DNA from 4 places in the Streptomyces sp. NPDC085931 genome. Region 1 is predicted to be linked to each of the others. Evidence: riboswitches for the same ligand, from Rfam matches in the RefSeq annotation. Region 1 holds a riboswitch; each other region holds the start of a gene.
What was found. A riboswitch is a leader RNA that binds a small molecule or an ion and turns the genes downstream of it on or off. The one in region 1 is predicted to bind cyclic di-AMP.
Positions count from the first base shown of each region.

Region 2: it holds a riboswitch for cyclic di-AMP, as region 1 does, so the genes downstream of both, ACIGAN_RS32070 (M23 family metallopeptidase) here and ACIGAN_RS33825 (C40 family peptidase) in region 1, are expected to answer to the same signal.
Region 3: it holds a riboswitch for cyclic di-AMP, as region 1 does, so the genes downstream of both, ACIGAN_RS28525 (transglycosylase SLT domain-containing protein) here and ACIGAN_RS33825 (C40 family peptidase) in region 1, are expected to answer to the same signal.
Region 4: it holds a riboswitch for cyclic di-AMP, as region 1 does, so the genes downstream of both, ACIGAN_RS03025 (M23 family metallopeptidase) here and ACIGAN_RS33825 (C40 family peptidase) in region 1, are expected to answer to the same signal.

Region 1 is NZ_JBITSK010000023.1:46,072-49,270, reverse strand. It holds gene pcrA (DNA helicase PcrA) at 1-1,357, opposite strand, end outside; cyclic di-AMP (ydaO/yuaA leader) riboswitch at 1,671-1,843, shown strand; gene ACIGAN_RS33825 (C40 family peptidase) at 1,851-3,026, shown strand; gene ACIGAN_RS33820 (hypothetical protein) at 3,104-3,199, shown strand, end outside.
Region 2 is NZ_JBITSK010000020.1:21,127-24,325, forward strand. It holds gene ACIGAN_RS32065 (PrsW family intramembrane metalloprotease) at 1-541, shown strand, start outside; gene ACIGAN_RS32070 (M23 family metallopeptidase) at 635-1,663, opposite strand; cyclic di-AMP (ydaO/yuaA leader) riboswitch at 1,675-1,831, opposite strand; tRNA gene ACIGAN_RS32075 (tRNA-Met) at 2,121-2,194, opposite strand; gene ACIGAN_RS32080 (dihydrofolate reductase family protein) at 2,257-3,199, opposite strand, start outside.
Region 3 is NZ_JBITSK010000015.1:158,529-161,727, forward strand. It holds gene ACIGAN_RS28515 (GNAT family N-acetyltransferase) at 1-193, opposite strand, end outside; gene ACIGAN_RS28520 (HAD family hydrolase) at 349-1,197, shown strand; gene ACIGAN_RS28525 (transglycosylase SLT domain-containing protein) at 1,161-1,940, opposite strand; cyclic di-AMP (ydaO/yuaA leader) riboswitch at 1,944-2,125, opposite strand; gene ACIGAN_RS28530 (polyprenyl synthetase family protein) at 2,630-3,199, shown strand, end outside.
Region 4 is NZ_JBITSK010000001.1:714,385-717,583, forward strand. It holds gene ACIGAN_RS03020 (GntR family transcriptional regulator) at 107-802, opposite strand; gene ACIGAN_RS03025 (M23 family metallopeptidase) at 998-1,786, opposite strand; cyclic di-AMP (ydaO/yuaA leader) riboswitch at 1,799-1,962, opposite strand; gene ACIGAN_RS03030 (M16 family metallopeptidase) at 2,155-3,199, opposite strand, start outside.

The sequences.
Region 1 (3,199 bases):
AGGGCAGGCCGACGCGGATGAAGACCTCTTCGAAGACACGGGACTGGGCGTTGGTGCGGTAGAAGACCGCGACGTCGCCCGCCTTCGCCTCGCCGGCGTCCGTGAGGCGGTCTATCTCGTCGGCGACGAACTGGGCCTCGTCGTGCTCGGTGTCGGCGACGTAGCCGGTGATCAGCGCGCCCGCGCCCGCGTTGGTCCACAGGTTCTTGGGGCGGCGGGACTCGTTGCGCTCGATGACCGCGTTGGCGGCGCTGAGGATCGTCTGCGTGGAGCGGTAGTTCTGCTCCAGCAGGATCGTCGTCGCGTTCGGGTAGTCCTCCTCGAACTGGAGGATGTTGCGGATCGTCGCGCCGCGGAAGGCGTAGATCGACTGGTCGGCGTCGCCGACGACGCACAGCTCGGCGGGCGGGATCTCGGCCTCCGGCGGTACGTCCACGGGGTGCTCGGCGGTGCCGACCAGCTCGCGGACCAGGGCGTACTGCGCGTGGTTGGTGTCCTGGTACTCGTCGACCAGGACGTGCCGGAAGCGGCGGCGGTAGTGCTCGGCGACGTCCGGGAAGGCGCGCAGCAGGTTGACCGTGGTCATGATCAGGTCGTCGAAGTCCAGGGCGTTCGCCTCGCGCAGCCGCGACTGGTAGAGGGCGTAGGCCTGGGCGAGGGTCTTCTCGAAGCCGTCGGTGGCCTGGGCGGCGAAGTCCTCCTCGTCGATCAACTCGTTCTTCAGGTTGCTGATCTTGGCGCTGAACGACTTCGGCGGGAAGCGCTTGGGGTCGAGGTCCAGGTCGCGGCAGACCAGGGCCATCAGGCGCTTGGAGTCGGCGGCGTCGTAGATCGAGAAGGAGGACGTGAAGCCGAGCCGCTTGCTCTCGCGGCGGAGGATGCGCACGCAGGCGCTGTGGAACGTCATGACCCACATGGCGTTGGCGCGGGGGCCGACGAGCTGCTCGACGCGCTCCTTCATCTCGCCCGCGGCCTTGTTGGTGAAGGTGATCGCGAGGATCTGGCCGGGGTGGACGTCCCGCTCGGCGAGCAGGTGCGCGATGCGGTGCGTGAGCACGCGGGTCTTTCCGGAGCCGGCGCCGGCCACGATGAGCAGCGGGGAGCCGGAGTGCACGACGGCGGCGCGCTGGTTGTCGTTCAGCCCGTCCAGCAGCGCGGCGGAGTCGATCACGGGGCGGGGGGCGCCGTCCCGGTAGTGGGTGTCCCGGTCCGGCGGCACGTCGAACTTCCCGCCGAACAGATCGTCCGGGATCGACTCCGGAACGTGATCGTCCTCGGGCGGCGGCGGGGGCTCGTCCGCGGGGCCCCGCTGGGCCTGGAGACTCGCCAGGAAGTTGTCGTCAAAGAGGCTGCTCATCGCTCTCCGAGTCTAGGGCGCCCCACTGACAGCCCGCCGCCGCCCCGAGAACATCGCCCCGGAACCGGGCCTTCGTGCCCGGTCGCCGGGCCGCCGTCGCCGTCCGGAATGGCGTGATCACGCCGCGCGACACCGGGCCCGATTCGGGACGACTCAGGACCAATTACCCCCACTCCCTCACGCTCAGCGATGCTCCGACGTAAGGTCACGAAAATGTATCGGGCATATCACCCATCAACCTTCACAGGCGCCACACGAGTTGGCTACGGTGCGACCGGGCCGCATGACCCCCACCGGCGAACGTCGCCGGGCCGCGCGGCCTCCGCCGAGTCCGGTGTGCCGCAGCGGCAGCCGGAGCCGGGGACCCACCGAGAACCTGGGGTGAATCGGCCCGACTCCCTCCCCGGGAAGGCCGTAGGGCAACCCTTCCGAACCACCCGCCCGAACCCGACAGCTAACCCGGTAGGCGGAACCTTGGAAGGAGTCGCCTCCCTTGGCGTCGCACCGTAAGTCGCGTCCTTCGGGCACGCGCGTGGCAGGCATACGGACCCCCGCCCTCGCAACGGCGGCCCTCACCTCCGTCGCCCTGCTGTCCCAGTCGGCCAACGCCGCCCCCGAGGCCGACGGCAAGCCCAGCCTGGAGGAGGTCGAGAAGAAGGTCGACGACCTGTACCGCCAGGCCGAGTCGGCGACCGACAAGTACAACGCGGCCAAGGAGAAGACCGCGAAGCAGCGCAAGCGCGTCGGCACCCTCCTCGACGACGTCGCCGAGCGCACCGAGAAGCTCAACGAGGCCCGCCAGAAGCTCGGTTCCTTCGCCGCCGCCCAGTACCGCACCGGCGCCGCCGCACCGGACACCGCCACGTTCCTGCTCGCGGACACCCCGCAGGACTACGTCGACCAGTCCCAGCTGATGGACCGGATGACCGGCCGCCAGAAGGGCGCGGTCGACGACTACGTCACCCAGCAGTCCGAGACGATGCGCAAGCGCCAGGAGGCCACCGAGAGCCTGCGGACGCTCACCGCGTCGCAGAGCGATCTGAAGACGGCCAAGGCCACCGTCCAGCGCAAGCTCGCCGCCGCCCGCGACCTGCTGTCGCAGCTGACCGCCGAGGAGAAGGCGCGGCTCGCGGCGATCGAGCAGGAGAAGCGGGCGGAGGCCGCCCGCAGGGCCGCCGAGCTGGCCCGCGAGCAGGCCGCGCGGGACAAGGCCCGGGAAGAGGCCGCCCAGCGGCAGGACAGCGCCCCGTCGGGCACCGCCGCGGGCCCCGCCTCCCCGACGTCCCCGGTCCCGGCCGGCTCCTCGTACGCCACCAAGGCGGGCAAGGCGCTGGCCTTCGCCCGCGCCCAGATCGGCAAACCGTACGTGTGGGGCGCCGTCGGCCCCGGCTCCTACGACTGCTCCGGCCTCACCCAGGCCGCGTGGAAGGCCGCCGGGGTCACCCTCCCGCGCACGACCTACGACCAGGTCGACGCCGGCACCACCGTCCCGCTGTCCCGTGCCCAACCCGGTGACCTGGTGTTCTTCTACGACGACATCACCCACGTCGGCCTCTACATCGGCAACGGCATGATGATCCACGCCCCGAAGCCGGGCGCGTACGTGCGCGAGGAGTCGGTCTACTACGACGGCGAGTCGGCCGTCCACAGCGTGGTGCGGCCGGCCTGAGGGGTCCCGTGCGTTTTTGAGGGGCACGCGCGCGTGCCCCTCACCCAACCCGCGCGCCGCTCTCTAGCATCGGCGCTATGCCCGGCCCCTCCCGGTTCGCCACCTTGTGGGCGACCTACGCGCTGACCGCCGGCACCCTGTCGGCAGGTCTCGACTCGGCGGGGTACGGAGTC
Region 2 (3,199 bases), on a different contig from region 1:
CGCCGTGTACGCGGCGTTCATGGTGCCGATCTTCGGGCTGCTGACGTGGCTGGTGATCTGGACCCGGCAGCGGGAGCTGCGCACCGTACGGACGGAGCTGCCCGCGTACGCGGCCGCGGGCTGGCTGACCCCGGCCGAGCCGTACGCGCTCGGTTCGATGCGGGCCCGCCGGATCGCCCGCCAGTACGCCCGCCGGCACGCCGGGAAGGCGGCGGCACGGGAGGTGGCGCGGTACGAGGCGTACGCGACGTCGCTCGCCTTCCTGCGCCACCGGGCCCGCCGCGGCCGCGCCGGGCCCGACTTCGCCGTACGGGAGATGGAACTGCTCGGCGAACTGTGGCGCCGCCGGGAGGCGGCCCGCCCGGCCCTGGACCACGCGGCCCGGATCACGGCCCCGCCGGCGCCGGTCACGCGCCCGCCCTGGCCGGTCCCCGGCGCGTACGGCCGTCCCACCGGCTACGGCTACGGCCACCCGGCCGCCCACGCCCCTCAGCCCGCGCGGCACGCGGCGTACCCGGCGTACAACCCCTACCGGTCCTGACGTCCGGCACCCGCCCGGCACGGAACGACCGGCAGCCCTGACGTCGGGGGGTCGTCGTCAGGGCTGCCGGTGCTTCTTACGGGCGTTCGCCGCTCAGGGGTTGAGTCCCTTGTCCCGCAGCCAGGCCATCGGGTCGATGCCGCTGCTGGAGCCGGCCGCGTGGACCTCGAGGTGCAGATGCGCCCCCGTGACGTTGCCGGTGGCGCCGACACGGCCGATCACGTCGCCCGTGCTGACCTTCTGGCCGACGCTGACGCCGATGGACGACTGGTGCGCGTACCAGATCTCCGTGCCGTCATCGAGGGTGAGGACGGTCTTGTAGCCGTACGAGCCGTTCCAGCCGGCCTCGGTGATGGTGCCGCTGTGGACCGCCTTGATCGGCGTGCCCGTGGGGGCGGCGAAGTCGAGTCCGGTGTGATAGCCGGAGGACCAGTAGGCGCCGGCCTGGCCGAAGGACGAGGTGATCGTGTACGAGGAGGTCGGCAGCGTGTACTGCTTGGCGAGGGCGGCGAGCCGCTCGGCCTCGGCCTTCTTGCGGGCCTCTTCCTCGGCCTTCCGCTTGGCCTCGGCGGCCTTGGCCTTGGCCTCCTTCTCCGCCTTCGCGACGGCCTCGGCGGCGGCCTTCTCGGCGGCGGCCGCGGCCTCCTCGGCGGCCTTGGTCTCGATCTGCTCCTGCTGGTGCTCGACCTGGGCCATGATCCGGGCACGCAGGGCCTCGCCGGCGTTGGCACCGCCCTCGTCGGTGTCCGCGGCGGCCGTCGCGAGATCGCTGAGCGGGGTGGCGGAGCCTTCGGGGGTGTCGTCGTCCGAGATGAGGGAACCCACCGAGGGAAGGTCCGGCACGGAGATCGACACCGGCGGCTTGCCGGTCTGGGCGCTGGCCATGCCGCCGGCGCCCACGGCGGCTATGACGCCGACGCCCAGGACGGTGGAGCTGCGGGCGAGCCCTCCGCCGCGCTGCTTGGTGACGCGATGCCGGCCACGGACGGGGCGGATGGACTCCGCGGTGGGGTTCCACTCCTGGAACGGGCCCTCGTCGGTGCGCTGACCGCCGTAGAAGACTTCGGTGTCGCGCTGGTCCGTCGCGAACGGGGCCGCGGGGGCAGGCCGGTTGGACGCCACGTAGGCGTACTCCTTTCCTTCCTTCTCGCCTACCGGGTTAGCTGACGGGTTCGGAGCAGGAAGGTCTCCTACGCGCGTATACCGGCCGTGCTTCCACGGCGGCATCCGCTCGATTCACCCCAAGTGGTGGTTCCCCGGTTCCCTTTCGGGATTCGGCGCGTGCGCACGGAGCCGCCTTCTGTGACGGCTGGGACGACCGCGCTGCGTTATCGAACGTTAATGGAGGCGCGGTGTGTATTCCAGCGATTCCGCTTGATCATTAACCTTTTTCGCACGGACGTACCTGCCATGACCGGCTTAAATCGGGCGAGTTGGCCGCCTCTCAAGCCGCAAACGGTTTTTGACAGTGTGTCAGTTGTTATGCGGAGCGGGAGGGTTCGCTCACTGTGCGTAAGGGCCGGATCGGGGAAAGCACCGAGGGCCGGAACCCTTTCGGATTCCGGCCCTCGGCCTTCAGTAGCGGGGACAGGATTTGAACCTGCGACCTCTGGGTTATGAGCCCAGCGAGCTACCGAGCTGCTCCACCCCGCGTCGTTGTGATTCCAGTGTACGCCATGCGCAGGACAGCTCGTGCCACACCCGTCCCCGAGGGCTCAGGGCAGCAGGTGGCGGTTGGGTTTCCGGGCCCGCTCCGCGTGTTCCGGCAGGACGACGACGTCGGCACCGGCGGCGGCCAGGACCCCGCTGCCGTCGGCCGCCGCCACGAAGGTGTCCGGCTCGCCCCAGGCCGTGACCACCCGGCGCACGCCCGCATCGAGGATCAGCCGGACGCAGGGCGTGGGCCGGGAGGCGCGGCGGGCGCAGGGCTCCAGGCTGCTGTAGACCGTCGCGCCGGCGAGCCGCGGGTCGGCCGGGTCGATCCTGGCCAGGGCCGCCTCCTCGGCGTGCACGACCGGGTCGCCCCCCTCGCGGGAGTGGCCGCGGGCCAGCTCCGTGCCGTCGGCCGCGACCACCACCGCGCCCACGCTGAACGCCGTGTCCGAGGGCGGGCAGCGCTCCGCCAGCTCGCAGGCCAGGGCCAGCCAGTGGTGGTCGGCGGCGACGGGCAGGGCGCCGGTGCCCGGGGCGGTGGGCGCGTAGCGCATGAGGACGACGTCCTCGATCCGTCGTGTCTCCAGCAGCCGGAGCCGGCCGCCCTGGTAGCCGCCGGGGCCGAAGAGGCGAGGGGAGCGGGGGTCGCCCACGAACAACGGGGCGAGGACCAGCTGGAGTTCGTCGGCGAGTCCCTGGGTGAGCAGCTGGGTGTGGATCAGGCCGCCGCCCTCGACCATGAGGCGCCGCACACCGCGGACGTCGTGCAGGTGGGTGAGGAGTCGGCGCCAGTCCAGGTCCGCGCCGAGCGGGACGACGTCGGCGGCGATGCCCAGGGCGCGGGCGCGTTCGGCGCCGGCGTCGGTCGTGTACAGGACCTTCTCACCGCCCGTGTGCCAGAACCGGGCGTCCGGGTCGAGGTCGCCCGAGCCGCTGACGGTGACCTTCAGCGGGTACTCGGGCCGGCCGGCGGCCACCCGGGCGGAGCGGCGTTCGGGCGAGTTC
Region 3 (3,199 bases), on a different contig from region 1:
CCCGGGCCCGCGGCCTCACCAGACCGACGGCCTCGGTGAACTCCGGTTCCATGAAAGGGTTGCGCGGTGCCTCTGAGGCGGCGCGCAGCGCGCGCCAGCGCTCCCTCTCCTGCTCGCCGAGCTCCCCGGGCCCGGCCACGCGGATGCGCCCACTGCTCAACCTGACCCCCCGATCAAGTCCCCCTGGACACATGGAAGGTACCGCTCGATGCGGCCCCTCGGGTAGGTAGCGGACCATGTTGTTGCCAACTGGTGCAGAGGCCTTCAACCGGGCAATCGGCGTGCGCCCGGCAATCGGCGTGCGCCGTGCGATGAAACGAACGGGCGCGTTGTCCGTATTCTCTGATCATGGCCGCACCCCTCGCATATTCACTCATCGCCACCGACCTGGACGGGACGCTGCTGCGCGGCGACGACACCCTGTCCGACCGGTCCCTCGCCGCACTCGCGCGGGTGGCGGACGCCGGTGCCCAGCACCTCGTGGTGACGGGCCGCCCGGCGCCGAGAGTGCGGCCGCTCCTGGACGACCTGGGGTGCACGGGGCTCGCGGTGTGCGGGCAGGGCGCGCAGGTGTACGACGCCGGCGCGCACCGGATGCTGTGGTCCGTCACGCTCGACCGGGAGCTGGCCGAGACGGCCCTCGGGAAGATCGAGGCCGAGGTGGGGGAGGTGTACGCGGCGGTCGACCAGGACGGGGTCGACGGGCTCACGCTCATCGAGCCGGGCTACCTCATGCCGCACCCGACGCTGCCCGCGGTGCGGGTCGACCGGCGCGACGAGCTGTGGGGCGAGCCGATCAGCAAGGTGCTGCTGCGCCACCCCTGTCTGTCGGACGACGAACTGGCGGCGACGGCCCGCTCGGTGGTGGGGTCACTGGCGACGGTGACGATGTCGGGGCCGGGCACGGTCGAGCTGCAGCCGTGCGGTGTCACCAAGGCGACGGGGCTGGCGCTGGCCGCCGAGCACCTGGGGCTGCGGCCCGCGGACACCATCGCCTTCGGTGACATGCCCAACGACATCCCGATGTTCGACTGGGCGGCGTACGGCGTCGCGATGGCCAACGGCCATCCCGAACTCAAGGCCGTGGCCGACGAGATCACGCTGTCGAACGAGGACGACGGCATCGCCGTCGTCCTCGAACGACTGCTGGGCGGGACGGCTCAGTACGGGCCGTTGACGTTGTCGATCGAGCCGTAGCGGTCGGCCGCGTAGTTGCAGGCCGCCGTGATGTTGGCGACCGGGTCGTACGGGTCGTAGGGGGTGCCGGGCACGTGGTAGGCGGCGAAGGTCGGGTCGATGACCTGGAGCAGGCCCTTGGACGGGGTGCCCTTGGCGGCGTTCGAGTCCCAGTTGTTGATCGCCTGCGGGTTGCCGGACGACTCCCGCATGATGTTGCGGTAGATGCCGTCGTACGAGCCCGGGATGCCCTGCTGGGCCATGATGTCGAGCGCCTCGCGGATCCATCCGTCGAGGTTGTTCGCGTAGGTCTTCGCGGCGGCCGGGGTGGCCCGGGTCACGCCACCGGCCGGCTCGGCCGGGGCGGACGACTGCGTGGCCTTCTTCTCGGCGGCGGCCTTGGCCGTGGCCACCTTGAGCTTCAGACCCGCGTGGATCACCGCCGGGTCGTCGCCGACGGCGGCGCGGTTGGCCTTGTAGAGCTGCTTCCAGCCGCCGGAGACGTCGTACTTCTCCGCGATGCCGTACAGCGTGTCGCCCTTGGCCACGGTGTACGTGAGCGACGTGGCGGGCTGGGCCGCCTGCGGCACGGTCTGCGCGGCCGGCACGGTCTGCGCGGCGGGCGCGCTCTGGGGCTCGGCGGCGCTCGCGTGCGTGGCGCCGAGGAGCGGCAGGGTCAGTGCCGCTCCGCCGGTTCCGACGGCGACGACACCACGGGTGATCGGGTTCCTGCTGGGGCGACGGTGCTTACCTCGTCCGGGCATGGCGATGTTCCTCTCCGGCGCCTGCGAGGTGAGCTGTCGGGTTCGGGCCGGGAGGTGCCCGGCCGCACACGGCGTGCTGCTGTCGTGCGCGGCTTCACCCCGAGCCGTTCCGCTGTCGTGCGGACCGGCGACTTACCTGGGTCCCCCGCTCCTGCCCTGCGTGAGTGAGTCGGTGTGTGTGGGGAGTCCGGGCGGCGGCAGGATTCGGCGGTCCGCCGGACTGGGCCGGAACGTATGCGAGAGCACATGCCGGGAACAAGCACCGGAGTCACACCAGGCACTGTTCGACCTTGGTCCGGGGGGATCGGACCGCTTGATCCTTTGCGCGAGCCAAGCCTCAACTCGCTTTCGGCGGAAGGCGAAACCGCCCGGTGCCCCGGTGGGGCCGGGGAAGGGCCGAAGTGATTCAATTCACTGATCACGACCCGGGGCGCAATGTCCCGCAAGAGGAATTTGCTTCGTTAATGCCGCAAATCTCGCATAGGTCGCGAATTCCCGGTAAGTCGGAACATGTCTGTTCTTATGAGCTGATCGAAAACATAGCGGTCGTGATCGGATACCACCCGGCCTGTAACCATGGGCGCTGGCGGTGATCGAAACGTGACCGGATACGCTGATCCGAGTGATGGCAGCGACCTATCGACAATCCGCGTAAGCACCGGCAGACACCAGCAGACAGGAGACCCCTCGTGACCGACGTCGGGCCGTTCGGGCTGAGCGTGCGGGACCAGGCTCTGGAGGCCGATGTCCAGGCCGGACTGGCGGCTGTCGAGGAAGGCCTGCTAGAGGCCACCAAGAGTGAGGTGCCCTTCATCACGGAGGCCGCCCAGCATCTGGTGCGGGCCGGCGGCAAGCGGTTCCGGCCGCTGCTCGTGATGCTCGCCGCCCAGTTCGGCGACCGGCACGCGCCCGGCATCGTGCCGTCGGCCGTGGTCGTGGAGCTGACCCACCTCGCCACGCTGTACCACGACGACGTGATGGACGAGGCCGCCGTGCGCCGCGGGGTGGACAGCGCCAACACCCGCTGGGGCAACTCCGTCGCGGTCCTCACCGGCGACTTCCTCTTCGCGCGCGCCTCGCACATCCTGGCCGACCTCGGCCCGGAGGCCGTGCGGGTGCAGGCCGAGGCGTTCGAGCGGCTGGTCACCGGCCAGATCCTGGAGACGGCCGGACCGCAGGACGGCCGCGACCCCGTCGAGCACTACCTCGACGTGCTGGGCGGCAAGACCGGCTCGCTGGTCGCCGTCTCCTGCCGGTTC
Region 4 (3,199 bases), on a different contig from region 1:
CCGGGGACCCGGGCGCCTCGAATTCAAAACGGCTCACCGGATCACCGGAAAAGGGCAGCAGAATAAATCCCCCGCGGAACTCCACTCTTTGTATACGGCTTCCGTGTTAATGCCGCGGGCTCGCCGTGTTTACGGGATGTTGCGGGTTCCTCACACGCTCGACGCGCTCCCGCGGGGCGAGCGGGCGCAGCCGGTGCGCGGACGTCGCGCGCTCGGCGTGCAGCGCCGTGACCGCCCGCGCGCGCTCGCTGTCGCCGCGCGCCACCGCGTCCACGATCGCGCCGTGCTCGGTCCAGGACTCCACCGGATCGGCCGGCACCTCCACCGCGTACATCCAGGCGATCTTGTGGCGCAGCTGGGCGAGCATCGCGATCAGGGCGGGGCTGCCGGAGGCCTGGGCCAGCGTCTCGTGGAACCAGCCGCCCAGGGAGCGCAGGTCGTCGCTGGTGCCCCGGCGGGCGCGCTCCTGGCCCAGCCGGACCAGGCCGCGCAGGACCTTCAGATGGGCCTCGGTGCGGCGCTGGGCGGCCCGGGCGGCGCCGAGCGGCTCCAGCAGCGCGCGCATCTCCAGCAGGTCGGCCGCCTCCTGCTCGGTGGGCTCGGCCACGCACGCGCCCGCGTGCCGCCGGGTCACCACGAAGCCCTCGGCCTCCAGCGTGCGCAGGGCCTCCCGGACGGGGACGCGCGAGACGCCGTAGCGGCGCGCGAGGAGTTCCTCGGTGAGCCGGCTGCCGCGCTCGTGGACACCCGCGACGATGTCGTCCCGGATGGCCGTGCACACCGAGTGCGCGGGAATACGCATGACCCGACCTCCGCTTAATCCCCGTGAAACGTCGACGAGTGACGTGTGTTCCGTGACTCTATTGCAATCAGCCGGAATTTCCGACGGGAGCCCGGAATCCATGGATATTTTTTGGACAGGGGCGTCTGGGGGGCGGGAATACCGAAAGGCCCCGGCTCGGTGAGCCGGGGCCTTTCGGGCGCTGAGCGGGTGGCGTCAGAGGTTCACGCCGTGCGAGCGGAGGTAGGCGAGGGGGTCGATGTCCGAGCCGTACTCGGGGCTCGTGCGCGCCTCGAAGTGCAGGTGCGGGCCGGTCACGTTGCCGGTCGCGCCGGACAGGCCGATCTGCTGGCCGGGGGTGACCTGCTGGCCCACCGAGACGCCGACGGACGACAGGTGGCCGTACTGGGTGTACGTGCCGTCGTTCATCTTGATCACGACCTGGTTGCCGTAGGCGCCGCCCCAGCCGGCCTCGACGACCGTGCCCGCGCCGACGGCGTGGACGGAGGTGCCGGTGGCGGCGTGGAAGTCGATGCCGGTGTGGCTGCCGGAGGACCAGACGGCGCCGCCGGCCTTGTAGCCGGTGGAGACGTAGGAGCCCGGGATCGGGGACACGAAGCTGTTGAGGCGCTTGCGCTCGGCCTCGCGGGCGGCGCGCTCCTTGGCCTCGCGGGCCTTCTCGGCGGCCTCCTTGGCCTTCTTCGCCGCCTCGGCGGCGCGCTCGCGCGCGGCCTCCTCGGCCTTCTTCACGGCGGCGGCCTCCTCGGCCGCCAGCTTCTGCGCGACGGCCTGCGCGTCGATCTGCTGGGCCACCGTGTCGCCCATGGTGATGACGGGGGTGAGGCCGGTCTGCTCGACGGCGGGCTCATCGGCGGCGAAGGCCGGGGCGGCGACGGTGCCGATCACACCGGTGGTGGCGAGCGCCGCGACGCCCGCCGCGCGGGCCGTGCCGCGCTGGATCCTGCTGGGACGGCGATGCTTGCCGGTGGCGCGCGTGAACGCCATGAAGTGGCTGGTCCTTTCCTTCCCTCTCGCCTACCGGGTTAGCTGACGGGTTCGGAGCAGGAAGGTCTCCTACGGACCCCCTCGCGGCTCGCGCGGGCGTCCGATTCACCCCAGGGACTGCGTGGGTCCCCGGCTCCCCTGGCTCGCGCCGTACGGGGACTCGGCGATGACTGTCCGGTGCCGCGGGTGCGGCGCACTGCCTGACGAACAGCCCGGACGAAGCTAAACGGGGCCACTTTCAATTCCCAAACGGATCCGGGCTTTTGTAGCGCATCCCACAGGGCAGACAGGCAACTCCCGCCCCAATTCGGGCATAAAGGAGCCCTGGTGCCTTGGAAGGCAACCAGGGCTCCGTGGCGCGTGTGCCGCTACTCGGCGGCCACGACCGTGACCGCGCCGATGCCCAGGGCCTCCACCGGGGCCTTGATCTGCGCCGCGTCGCCCACCAGGACGGTCACCAGACGGTCCACGGGGAAGGCGCTGACGACCGCCGCCGTGGCCTCCACCGTGCCCGTCGCGGCGAGCCGGCGGTACAGCGTGGCCTGGTAGTCGTCGGGCAGGTGCTGCTCGACCTGGTCGGCCAGCGTGCTCGCGACGGCCGCGGCGGTCTCGTACTTCAGCGGCGCCACTCCGACCAGGTTCTGCACGGCGACGTCCCGCTCGGCGTCGGTCAGCCCCTCGGCGGCGAGGGTGCGCAGCACCGTCCGCAAGTCCTGCAGGGCCGGGCCGGTGTTGGGCGTGTCCACGGACCCGCTGATGGCGAGCATCGAGGCACCGGTGCCGTCGGGCGCGGAGCGCAGCACCTGGGCGAAGGACCGCACGCCGTAGGTGTAGCCCTTCTCCTCGCGCAGGACGCGGTCCAGGCGGGAGGTGAGGGTGCCGCCGAGGCAGTACGTGCCGAGCACCTGCGCGGGCCAGACGCGGTCGTGCCGGTCCGGGCCGATCCGGCCGATCAGCAGCTGCGTCTGGACGGCGCCCGGGCGGTCCACGATGACCACCCGGCCGGTGTCGTCGGCGGTCACCGGCGGCACGGGGCGCGGCTCGGCCGAGGAGCCGGTCCAGGAGCCCAGGGTGTCGCCGAGCAGGGCGTCCAGGTCGATGCCCGTGAGGTCGCCGACCACCACGGCCGTGGCCGTGGCGGGGCGGACGTGCTTCTCGTAGAAGGCGCGCACGGCCGCGGAGTCGATCGCGGCTACCGTCTCCTCGGTGCCCTGCCGGGGCCGCGACATGCGCGAGCCCGCCGGGAACAACTCCTTGGACAGCTCCTTGGCGGCCCGGCGGGAGGGGTTGGCCAGCTCGTGCGGGATCTCGTCGAGGCGGTTGCGGACCAGCCGTTCGACCTCGCTGTCCGCGAACGCGGGCGCCCGGAGGGCGTCGGCGATCAGACCGAGTCCCTTGGCGAGCCGGGAGGCC